One region of the Sedimenticola selenatireducens genome, then DNA from elsewhere that is predicted to be linked to it. Evidence: predicted binding sites of a transcription regulator. Region 1 holds the regulator's gene; the other holds the start of a gene.
What was found. The regulator FliA, encoded in region 1, starts transcription of late flagellar genes. The targets are predictions, from matches to a motif close to GCTAAAGTTNNNNNNNNNNCNGCCGATA.
Positions count from the first base shown of each region.

Region 2: ACHZBF_RS14225 (methyl-accepting chemotaxis protein) is a predicted target of FliA. The motif match lies at 1,354-1,381, and genes of this name have one in related genera.

Region 1 covers NZ_CAXXYC010000003.1:246,042-250,644, forward strand. The annotation lists gene flhF (flagellar biosynthesis protein FlhF) at 1-943, shown strand, start outside; gene ACHZBF_RS04825 (MinD/ParA family protein) at 978-1,817, shown strand; gene ACHZBF_RS04830 (RNA polymerase sigma factor FliA) at 1,814-2,554, shown strand; gene cheY (chemotaxis response regulator CheY) at 2,611-2,985, shown strand; gene ACHZBF_RS04840 (protein phosphatase CheZ) at 3,019-3,732, shown strand; gene ACHZBF_RS04845 (chemotaxis protein CheA) at 3,745-4,603, shown strand, end outside.
Region 2 covers NZ_CAXXYC010000004.1:670,323-674,925, reverse strand. The annotation lists gene ACHZBF_RS14230 (BaiN/RdsA family NAD(P)/FAD-dependent oxidoreductase) at 50-1,279, shown strand; gene ACHZBF_RS14225 (methyl-accepting chemotaxis protein) at 1,514-3,862, shown strand; gene ACHZBF_RS14220 (serine/threonine protein kinase) at 4,032-4,603, opposite strand, start outside.

The sequences.
Region 1 (4,603 bases):
GAGCCAGGACCCGGTGCTGGTAGAGATGCGCCAGGAGATGAAGGCGTTACGCCGCATGATGGAGAATGAACTCTCCGGCCTGAGCTGGCGTGAGATGGGTGATCACAGACCGGAAACCCGGGATCTTTTCAGAAAACTGATGGGACTATCGATCAGTCCCGATATCTGCAGCCAACTGGTGGAGAGTGTCACCGATGTCACCAGCGCCGATCAGGCCTGGAGAAAGGCGCTCTATTATCTCGCCACAAAGATGGAGACGGTCGGGGATGATCTGCTTGAGCAGGGGGGAGTGTTTGCCCTGATCGGCCCTACCGGGGTCGGCAAGACCACCACGGTGGCGAAACTGGCGGCCCGGTTTGCCCTGCGTCACGGCACCCATCAGATAGCACTGATCTCCACCGACAACTACCGTATCGGTGCCCAGGAGCAGTTGAACACCTATGCCCGAATCCTGGATGTGCCGGTGCGCTCGGCGGGTACCCGCGAAGAGTTGGCGGTTGCTCTGAACGGTCTGACAGGCAAGCGATTGATCCTGATTGATACGGCGGGTATGAGCCAGCGCGATGTTCGACTCAGTGAACAACTCTCCATGCTGGACGTGGCCGGGCAGGGCGTGCGCAGTTTTCTGACCCTGTCCGCCGCAACCGACAACTCCTCGCTGGAACAGACGATCAGTGCTTTTGGCGCGGCCAGGCCTGAGGCCTGCATACTCACCAAGGTTGATGAGGCCGGTTCGCTTGGTGGTGCTCTGTCGGCATTGATACACAAGGAGTTACCCCTGGCGTTTGTCGCAGACGGCCAGAAGGTGCCGGAGGATCTGCATCTGGCCCGTTCACACACCCTGGTCAGCAAGGCGGTAGCCTGCAGCACCGGGGGGGGAGAGTATTCAGATGAATACCTGGCACTGGCGCTTGGAGGTGCGAGAGCAAATGCTCATGGCTGATGCAATAACAGATCAAGCAGCAGGATTAAGACGTATGGTTCAACCTACACCCGTACGAGTAATTGCCGTTACCGGAGGTAAAGGAGGCGTCGGAAAGACCAATATCTCGGTCAATCTGGCGGTCTCCATGGCTGAGATGGGGCGTCGAGTGATGCTGCTGGATGCCGACCTCGGACTGGCCAACATTGATGTGGTGCTTGGACTGCATCCACAGTATGACCTGTCCCATGTGTTGAGTGGTGAGCGCTCCCTTGAGGAGGTAGTGCTGCAGGGGCCTGCGGGCATCCGTGTGGTGCCGGGTGCCTCGGGTGTGCAACAGATGGCCGAATTGAGTGCGGCTGAGCATGCCGGATTGATCCGCGCCTTCAGTGATGTCGGCAATGATCTGGATGTGCTGATTATCGATACGGCGGCGGGTATATCGGATACGGTGGTCAGTTTCAGTCGCGCGGCCCAGGAACTGATCGTGGTGGTCTGTGATGAGCCGGCATCGATTACCGATGCCTACGCCATGATCAAACTGTTGAATCGCGAGTATGGTCTGGATCGCTTTCGTATCCTGGCCAATATGACGCGTACAGCCGAAGAGGGGCGCAACCTGTATAACAAGATGTGCCGTGTCACCGACCAGTACCTGGATGTTATGCTTACCTACATGGGCAGTATTCCATACGACGAAAACCTCAGAAAGGCAGTGAAATCGCAAAAACCTGTGGTTCAAGCCAACCCTCGCAGCCATATTGCAAAAATATTCAAGAATCTGGCGCAAAAGGCCGATAACTGGCCTGTACCGGATGGTGCCAGCGGGCACCTCCAGTTCTTCGTGGAACGGCTGATTCAATATACAAGCCAGGGCGGGGAGATGGGCCGGTGAGTGGACTAGCGAGTTATACCGCGATTCAGGAGATGGATGCCGATACCCTGGTTAACCGGCATGCCCCGCTGGTCAAGCGTATCGCCTACCACCTGATGAATCGCCTGCCGCCCAACGTACAGGCGGATGATTTGATACAGGCCGGGATGATCGGGCTGCTTGAGGCGAGTAGAAATTATGACCCCAGCCAGGGAGCCAGTTTCGAAACCTACGCAGGGATTCGTATTCGTGGCGCAATGCTGGATGAGATCCGGCGCAGCGACTGGACGCCCCGTTCCGTGCATCGAAAGGCGAGGATGGTAGCCGATGCCATGCGCTCTATTGAAAATGAGCAGGGACGTGATGCCCGGGACGTGGAAGTGGCGGAAGTGCTGGATATGAACCTGGTTCAGTACCATCGTATCCTGCAGGATGCGGCGGGCTGTCGGATCTTCAGTATTGAAGAGCTGCAGGCAGTGGGTGAATTGCCCATTGACGGCGGTGACAGTCAGGCGGGGGGGCTGTTTGACGGCATGCAGAAGGATGCCTTTAAAAAGGCCCTGGCAGAGGCGATTGCCGGCCTGCCGGAGCGGGAGAGATTGGTAATCGCACTTTATTATGATGAGGAGATGAACCTGCGAGAGATTGGGCAGGTTCTTGGAGTTAGCGAATCAAGGGTATGCCAGATACACAGCCAGGCCACCCTGCGGTTACGCGCCCGCCTTGCAGATTGGTTATCCGATGCAGATGAGCTCTGATCGGTCTATGAAAACGAATAACGGCATCGAGTTTGGAGGTTGCCTTGAATAAAAACATGAAGATTCTCATTGTGGACGATTTTTCCACAATGCGACGGATTATTAAGAATCTGCTTCGGGATCTGGGATTCACCAATACCCAGGAAGCGGACGATGGTAATACCGCCTTGCCCATGTTGCAGTCAGGTAACTTTGATTTCCTGGTAACGGACTGGAATATGCCGGGCATGACCGGGATTGATCTGCTGAAAGCGGTGCGGGCAGACCCCAACCTGGTCAAACTTCCGGTGTTGATGGTCACTGCCGAATCGAAGCGTGAGCAGATCATCGAGGCGGCCCAGGCGGGCGTCAATGGCTATGTAGTCAAGCCATTTACCGCGGTGACGCTGGAAGAGAAGATCAGCAAGATTTTTGAACGTGTAGGCAGCTAACCGGCAGCATGACGAATCGGTCTGGAGAAATAAATGGACAACGATGAACGTCTGATGCTGGCGAAGCAGCTGGTAGAGCATCTGGAGGCAGGGAATGAAGCTGAAGCGACACATGTCAGTTCCCTTCTTACCGAAGGTGTCGAGAGCAAACTGTTTCTGGAAGTTGGGCGCTTGACCCGTGAGTTGCATGAAGCGATCAATGAGTTCCTGCTTGACCCGCGCATCAATGAAATGGCCCAGGTGGAAATCCCGGACGCCAGTGAGCGACTCACTTATGTGATTACCATGACCGAGAAATCGGCTAATACCACGCTAGGTGCGGTCGAGGCAGGGCTGCCCCTGGCGGATGATCTGGGTGTGAAGGCACGCGCCATATCGGAACAATGGGAGCGGTTTTGTAATCGTGAACTTTCTGTCGATGACTTCAGGGAATTGAGCAGGGAACTGGGCGGCTTTCTGGCATTGACCACCGAACGGTCGAAACAGCTGCATGGTCATCTGACCGAAGTGCTGATGGCGCAGGATTTTCAGGATCTGACCGGACAGATTATCCGGCAGGTGATTACCCTGGTGCATGATGTGGAAGACAAGCTGGTGCAGCTGGTTCGGATATCCGGCTCAAAGTTGCCGGAAAAACAAAAAGATGCAAAAAAACTGGAGGGGCCGGTCATCCCCGGCATTGACCAGGGTGACACGGTCAGTGGACAGGATGATGTGGACGACCTGCTATCCAGTTTGGGCTTTTAGAGGTGTCGAAGCATGGCCATTGATATGGATGACGAGATCCTGCAGGACTTTCTGGTTGAGGCCGGGGAGATACTTGAGCAGCTGAATGAACAGTTGGTGGATCTGGAGCAGCGTCCTGACGATTATGATCTGTTAAACGCGGTATTTCGTGGCTTCCATACAATCAAGGGCGGTGCGGGGTTTCTGAGTATTGACCCGCTGGTAACCGTCTGCCACCGGGCGGAAGATGTATTTAACATATTGCGCCAGGGGCAGCGGCGTGTGGATGCGGCACTCATGGATGCCGTTCTGCAGGTACTGGACGTGGTGAACGAGATGTTTGCCCGGGTGCAGTCTGGTGAAGAGCCGGATGAGGCCGATCCCGGACTGATCGAGACGCTGCATCAGCTTGCCATCCCTGAAAGCGAGGCGGTTGCAGAGTCTACAGTCCAGGCGGTGGAACCGGTTGTCGTAGCAGAACCGGAACCAGAGCTGGAATTTGCCACTGCGGAACTTGAGGAGACAGCGACAGCATCCGCATCAGGGTCGTTTTCCGACCCAGCTCTCGGCGGTGATGACATCACGGAAGAAGAGTTTGAAAAGCTGCTCGATCAACTCCACGGAACCGGTAAGCACGGCGGGACGCCAGCACAGGCCCCTGCAGCAAAACCGGCGCCGGCTTCGCAACCGCTGGCGGCGGGCAGTGATGATATTACGGAAGATGAGTTTGAGGATCTGCTGGACCAGTTGCATGGCAAAGGTCAGTTTGGCGGTCTGCCTGCAACAGGTGAACAGACATCCGCTGTGGTTGCCCCCCAAGCGGCGGCTACCGAATCCGATGATATCACCGAAGAGGAGTTTGATGCGCTTCTCGATGAATTGCATGGCAAAG
Region 2 (4,603 bases), on a different contig from region 1:
CAGGCCGGTCTGTGTGATAATGGGGGCCAGGCGACAGGGCGTCCCGCGGATGCCAGTCCAAACCCTGAGTGATACCACCATCCGGGATGAAGCAGTGAATCAGTATGATGTGATTATCATCGGCGCCGGCGCCGCCGGCCTCATGTGTGCGGCAACGGCGGCGCGGCGCGGCCGCACTGTATTGCTGCTGGACAACAGCCGTAAGGTGGGCAAGAAGATCCTGATGTCCGGTGGCGGGCGCTGTAACTTTACTAATCGTCATGTGGAAGCGGGCAACTATATCTCGCAAAATCCCCATTTCTGCAAATCGGCCCTCAAGCGTTATACCCAGTGGGATTTTATTGCGCTGGTCGAGCGTTACCGCATCGCCTACCACGAACGGGACCATGGGCAGCTGTTCTGCAATGAATCGGCCCGGCAGATCCTTGACATGTTGTTGGCGGAATGCGATCAGCCGGGTGTCACCTTGCGAACCGGTTGTGAGGTGCTGGAGATCAGCCATGCAGCAGAGTATCGGCTGAACACAAGTCAGGGCGACTTTGGCTCGGCCTCCCTGGTGGTGGCGACTGGTGGTCTGTCCATACCGAGCATGGGGTCGAGCGGATTCGGCTATGCCATCGCCAGGCAGTTCGGTCTGAATGTGTTACCCCAGCAGGCTGGGCTGGTGCCCTTTACCTTCAGCGATCGAATGAAAGAGGTGACTACGCGTCTGGCGGGTATTTCGCTGCCGGTGAGCATGTGCACCAGCGGTCACGCCTTTTCTGAACAGTTGCTTTTCACCCATCGGGGGTTGAGCGGACCGGTGGTGCTGCAACTCTCCAACTACTGGCATGCGGGCGAACCGGTGACGATAAATCTGTTGCCGGAAATGGCGGCGGATGAGTGGTTGTTGAATCTGAAAAAAACCCACCCAAGGGGATTATTGAAAAATCTCCTGGCCAAACAGTTGCCCAAGAAACTAATTAGTGAATTGATCATGCTGTACTGGACAGAGTGGTCACAGCGGCCGGTTTCGGAAATACCGGACCAGGTGCTTTGCCAGATCGCCGGGCAGTTGAATGGCTGGACCCTGAAACCGGCGGGCACGGAAGGGCATCGAACGGCCGAGGTGACCCTGGGTGGGGTGGATACCGATGAACTCTCTTCAAAGACCATGGAGAGCAGACGCCGGCCGGGCCTGTTTTTTATCGGTGAGGTTATGGATGTGACCGGACACCTGGGTGGTTTCAATTTTCAATGGGCCTGGTCATCGGGTTATACCGCCGGTCAGTTTGTCTGATCTATTGTTCCCCGGAAGTCAATATTCAGAAGCATGTATTGATGTACTTATCTTTATCCCGAACAGGAAATTTGATTTAAGTTTCAATTGCAATTGTCGCTACCTCCTTACGTGCCCGCTGAAGTTCTGGCGGCAAGCTGCGGGACCGTTGTCGATAACAGATTCCTGTTTGTTCCCGAATACTGACAAATACCTCATGATCAATCCGGATTGCCGGCTGGGATATTTCTAATTATGAAGATCAAAACAAAACTGACTGTTGGTGCCAGTCTGCTAATGCTCATTCCTGTGGTGGTTGTATGTGCGGTTCTGGGCTGGGTGGCCGTTGATAATGGTCGTCAGGCGTTGGAAACCAAGGCGCAGAATCAGATGATTGCGCTCAGAAACAGTACGCAGAAAGCAATCGAAAACTATTTCTCCACGGTGCAGGCACAGATCGTAACGCTGTCCGACAACCGGATGATTACCGATGCACTGAACTCCCTCCCTAATGCCTACCGGCTTTACCAGTCAAGCGTGGAGGCGGCAGGAGATGCGGGTGCGGCCAAGCTGGGTGCTATGCGTCAGGAGCTGCTGGCCCACTACAACGGTGCATTTGCCGATGAGTACCGGAAACAGAACGGTGGCGGCACCTTTGATGCCGGCAACTGGCTGGAAAAGCTGAGTGAAACCGGGATCACCCTGCAGCATGCCTACATTGCCGCCAATCCCAATCCCCTGGGCGAAAAGAGCAAGTTGATCACGCCAGATGATGGTTCACTGTATGAGGTGATGCACAAAAGATTCCATGAATCACTGAAGGATTATCAGGAGCGGTTTGGTTATGCGGATATCTTCCTGGTCGATTCAAAGACCGGAGAAGTGATCTATTCCGTGGCCAAGAAGGCGGAGTTTGCCACTTCACTGCTGGAGGGACCGTTTGCCGGGACCGGTCTGGGGCAGGTGTTCAAGCAGGCCAATGAAGCAGATGACCCGGGCTTTATCGCCATGACCGACTTTTCCGCTTATACCCCCTCTTACGACAACCAGGCGGCGTTTGTCGCCTCGCCCGTGTTCAATCGCGGCAAGCGTCTCGGCGTACTGATTTTCCAGCTTTCGGTTGACCGGCTTTCCGGCATCATGACCCATGACCGCAAATGGGCCGAAGTCGGCCTGGGTGAGTCGGGTGAAAGTCTGATTGTTGGAGCGGATTATTCACTGCGTAACGACAGCCGCTTCCAGATTGAGGATGAGACCGGTTATCTGGAGAGCCTGCGCCAGACGGGCGTGTCAGGGGAGCGGTTGACCAGGGTGCAGGCCAAGCATTCGGCTGTTGGTGTACAGCAACTACGGTCGCCGGCGACAGAAGCCGCTTTGGCCGGTGAGGCCGGCGTAGCGGTATATCCGGACTATCGGGGCGTGGATGTACTAACGGCCTATGCGCCGGTGAAAGTTGCCGGCTTGAATTGGGCGGTTGTTGCCAAAATGAATACCGAGGAGGCGTTCCGTTCCGTGGAGTCGCTGAAGAGCACCATTGCCGGTGTGGCTATCGGTATTTCCGTGCTGGTGTTTGTCGTGGGTGCCCTGGTCGGATGGGTCTTTACCGGACTGATCGTGCGCCCCATCCAGAACACGGTGGATGCGGTCAGGGATATCGCCGAAGGTGAGGGTGACCTGACCCGTCGGCTGGATGCCCGGAGCAAGGACGAGCTGGGTGAACTGGCCGGATGGTTCAATCGTTTCCTGGACAAGATGCAGGGCGTGGTCGGTGAACTGAACAGCGTGACGCAGAACCTGTCGGTGTCGGCCGAGCAACTCTCCCGGGTCTCCGAGGAGACTCGGGACGGTATCAGTAACCAGCAGGGGCAGACCGAGCAGGCTGCTACCGCTACCAACCAGATGGCGGCCACGGTACAGGAAGTGGCGAAGAACGCCGAATCCGCCGCCAACTCGGCCATGCAGGCAAGAAACGAGGCGACACAGGGCAAGGGTACGGTGGATGAGAGCATCACCACAATCCATAACCTGTCGGCGACGGTTGAGCAGGCGGCCGCGGTGATTGGCAAGCTGGAGCAGGACAGCGTCGAGATCGGCGGGGTGCTGGATGTGATCCGCAATATTGCCGAGCAGACCAATCTGCTGGCCCTGAATGCCGCCATCGAGGCGGCGCGGGCCGGCGAGCAGGGGCGTGGATTTGCCGTGGTGGCGGATGAGGTCCGCACCCTGGCCTCCCGCACCCAGCAGTCGACCCAGGAGATCCAGGAGATGATCGAACGCCTGCAGACAGCCTCCAAGGAGGCGGTGAAGGCGATGGATGAGACCAACTCCCAGGCCAGAAAAGGGACGGATTTTGCCATCAAAACCGGTGAGGTGCTGGAATCCATCACCTCCGCCATCAATCAGATCAGCGACATGAACACCCAGATCGCCAGCGCGGCGGAAGAGCAGAGCGTGGTGGCCGAGGAGATAAACCGGAATGTGGTGGGGATTAACCAGATTGGCGAAAAGACGGCCAATGGAGCGCAGCAGACCGCATCGGCCAGTGAAGGGCTGAACAGCCTGGCGGGGCAGTTGCAGCGGATTGTCGGGCAGTTCAAGATTTAGCCAGTTTCACACTGACCCGCGAACAGGGCGCTTCCCGAGAGGGAGGCGCCTTTTTTTCGCCGGCGACCCAGGTGCGTTGAAGGAGAACGGTGTCAGTCAGGCTACACAAACTTGACGGCAATCGGCGTAAGCAGGGCGATGACTCGTGCATGCACGCCTGGATAACCGGCTAGCGGTCAAGCTCAGGGTCCAGACGATTAAAAATATTGTCATCGCGGGGGGCGGCGACCGGCCGGTTGAGTCGGTTGGTCAGGCGAATCAGTCGCTCGTGCCGGGGACGGATCTCCAGCCCCTGGGAGAGATAACGCCTGGCCTTCAGCGTGCGTCCCTTGTCAATCTGCATCTGTGCCAGGTCGGCGTAGCGGTCGGCTACTCTTTCCAGTCCACTGATGGCGGTCGGATTGTCCGGGTCCCGCTTCAGCACCGCGTCGAAATAGAAGCGGGCGCTGTTTTCGGCTGGATAACTGAGTCGATCCGTCGCCAGGCGATTTTGTGCCTTCTCCAGTAATTTGCCGATATCCGAAGCCGGGGTCGCGGTTTTTGGTGATGCGGCGGGTGCCTCTCCAGAGTCCGCTTCGGTATCACTACTTACTTCGGCTGTTGTCTCGTTCACTCCTGAGGAGGGCGGCGCTAGTGTCCCGGCGGGTGCGACCACGGCCATCGATTCCACGCCTGCTGTGGTGCTGATCTCGTTCGTCTGCGGCTGTTCCGTATCGCTGTCGACCGGGCGTTGGCCAAGTC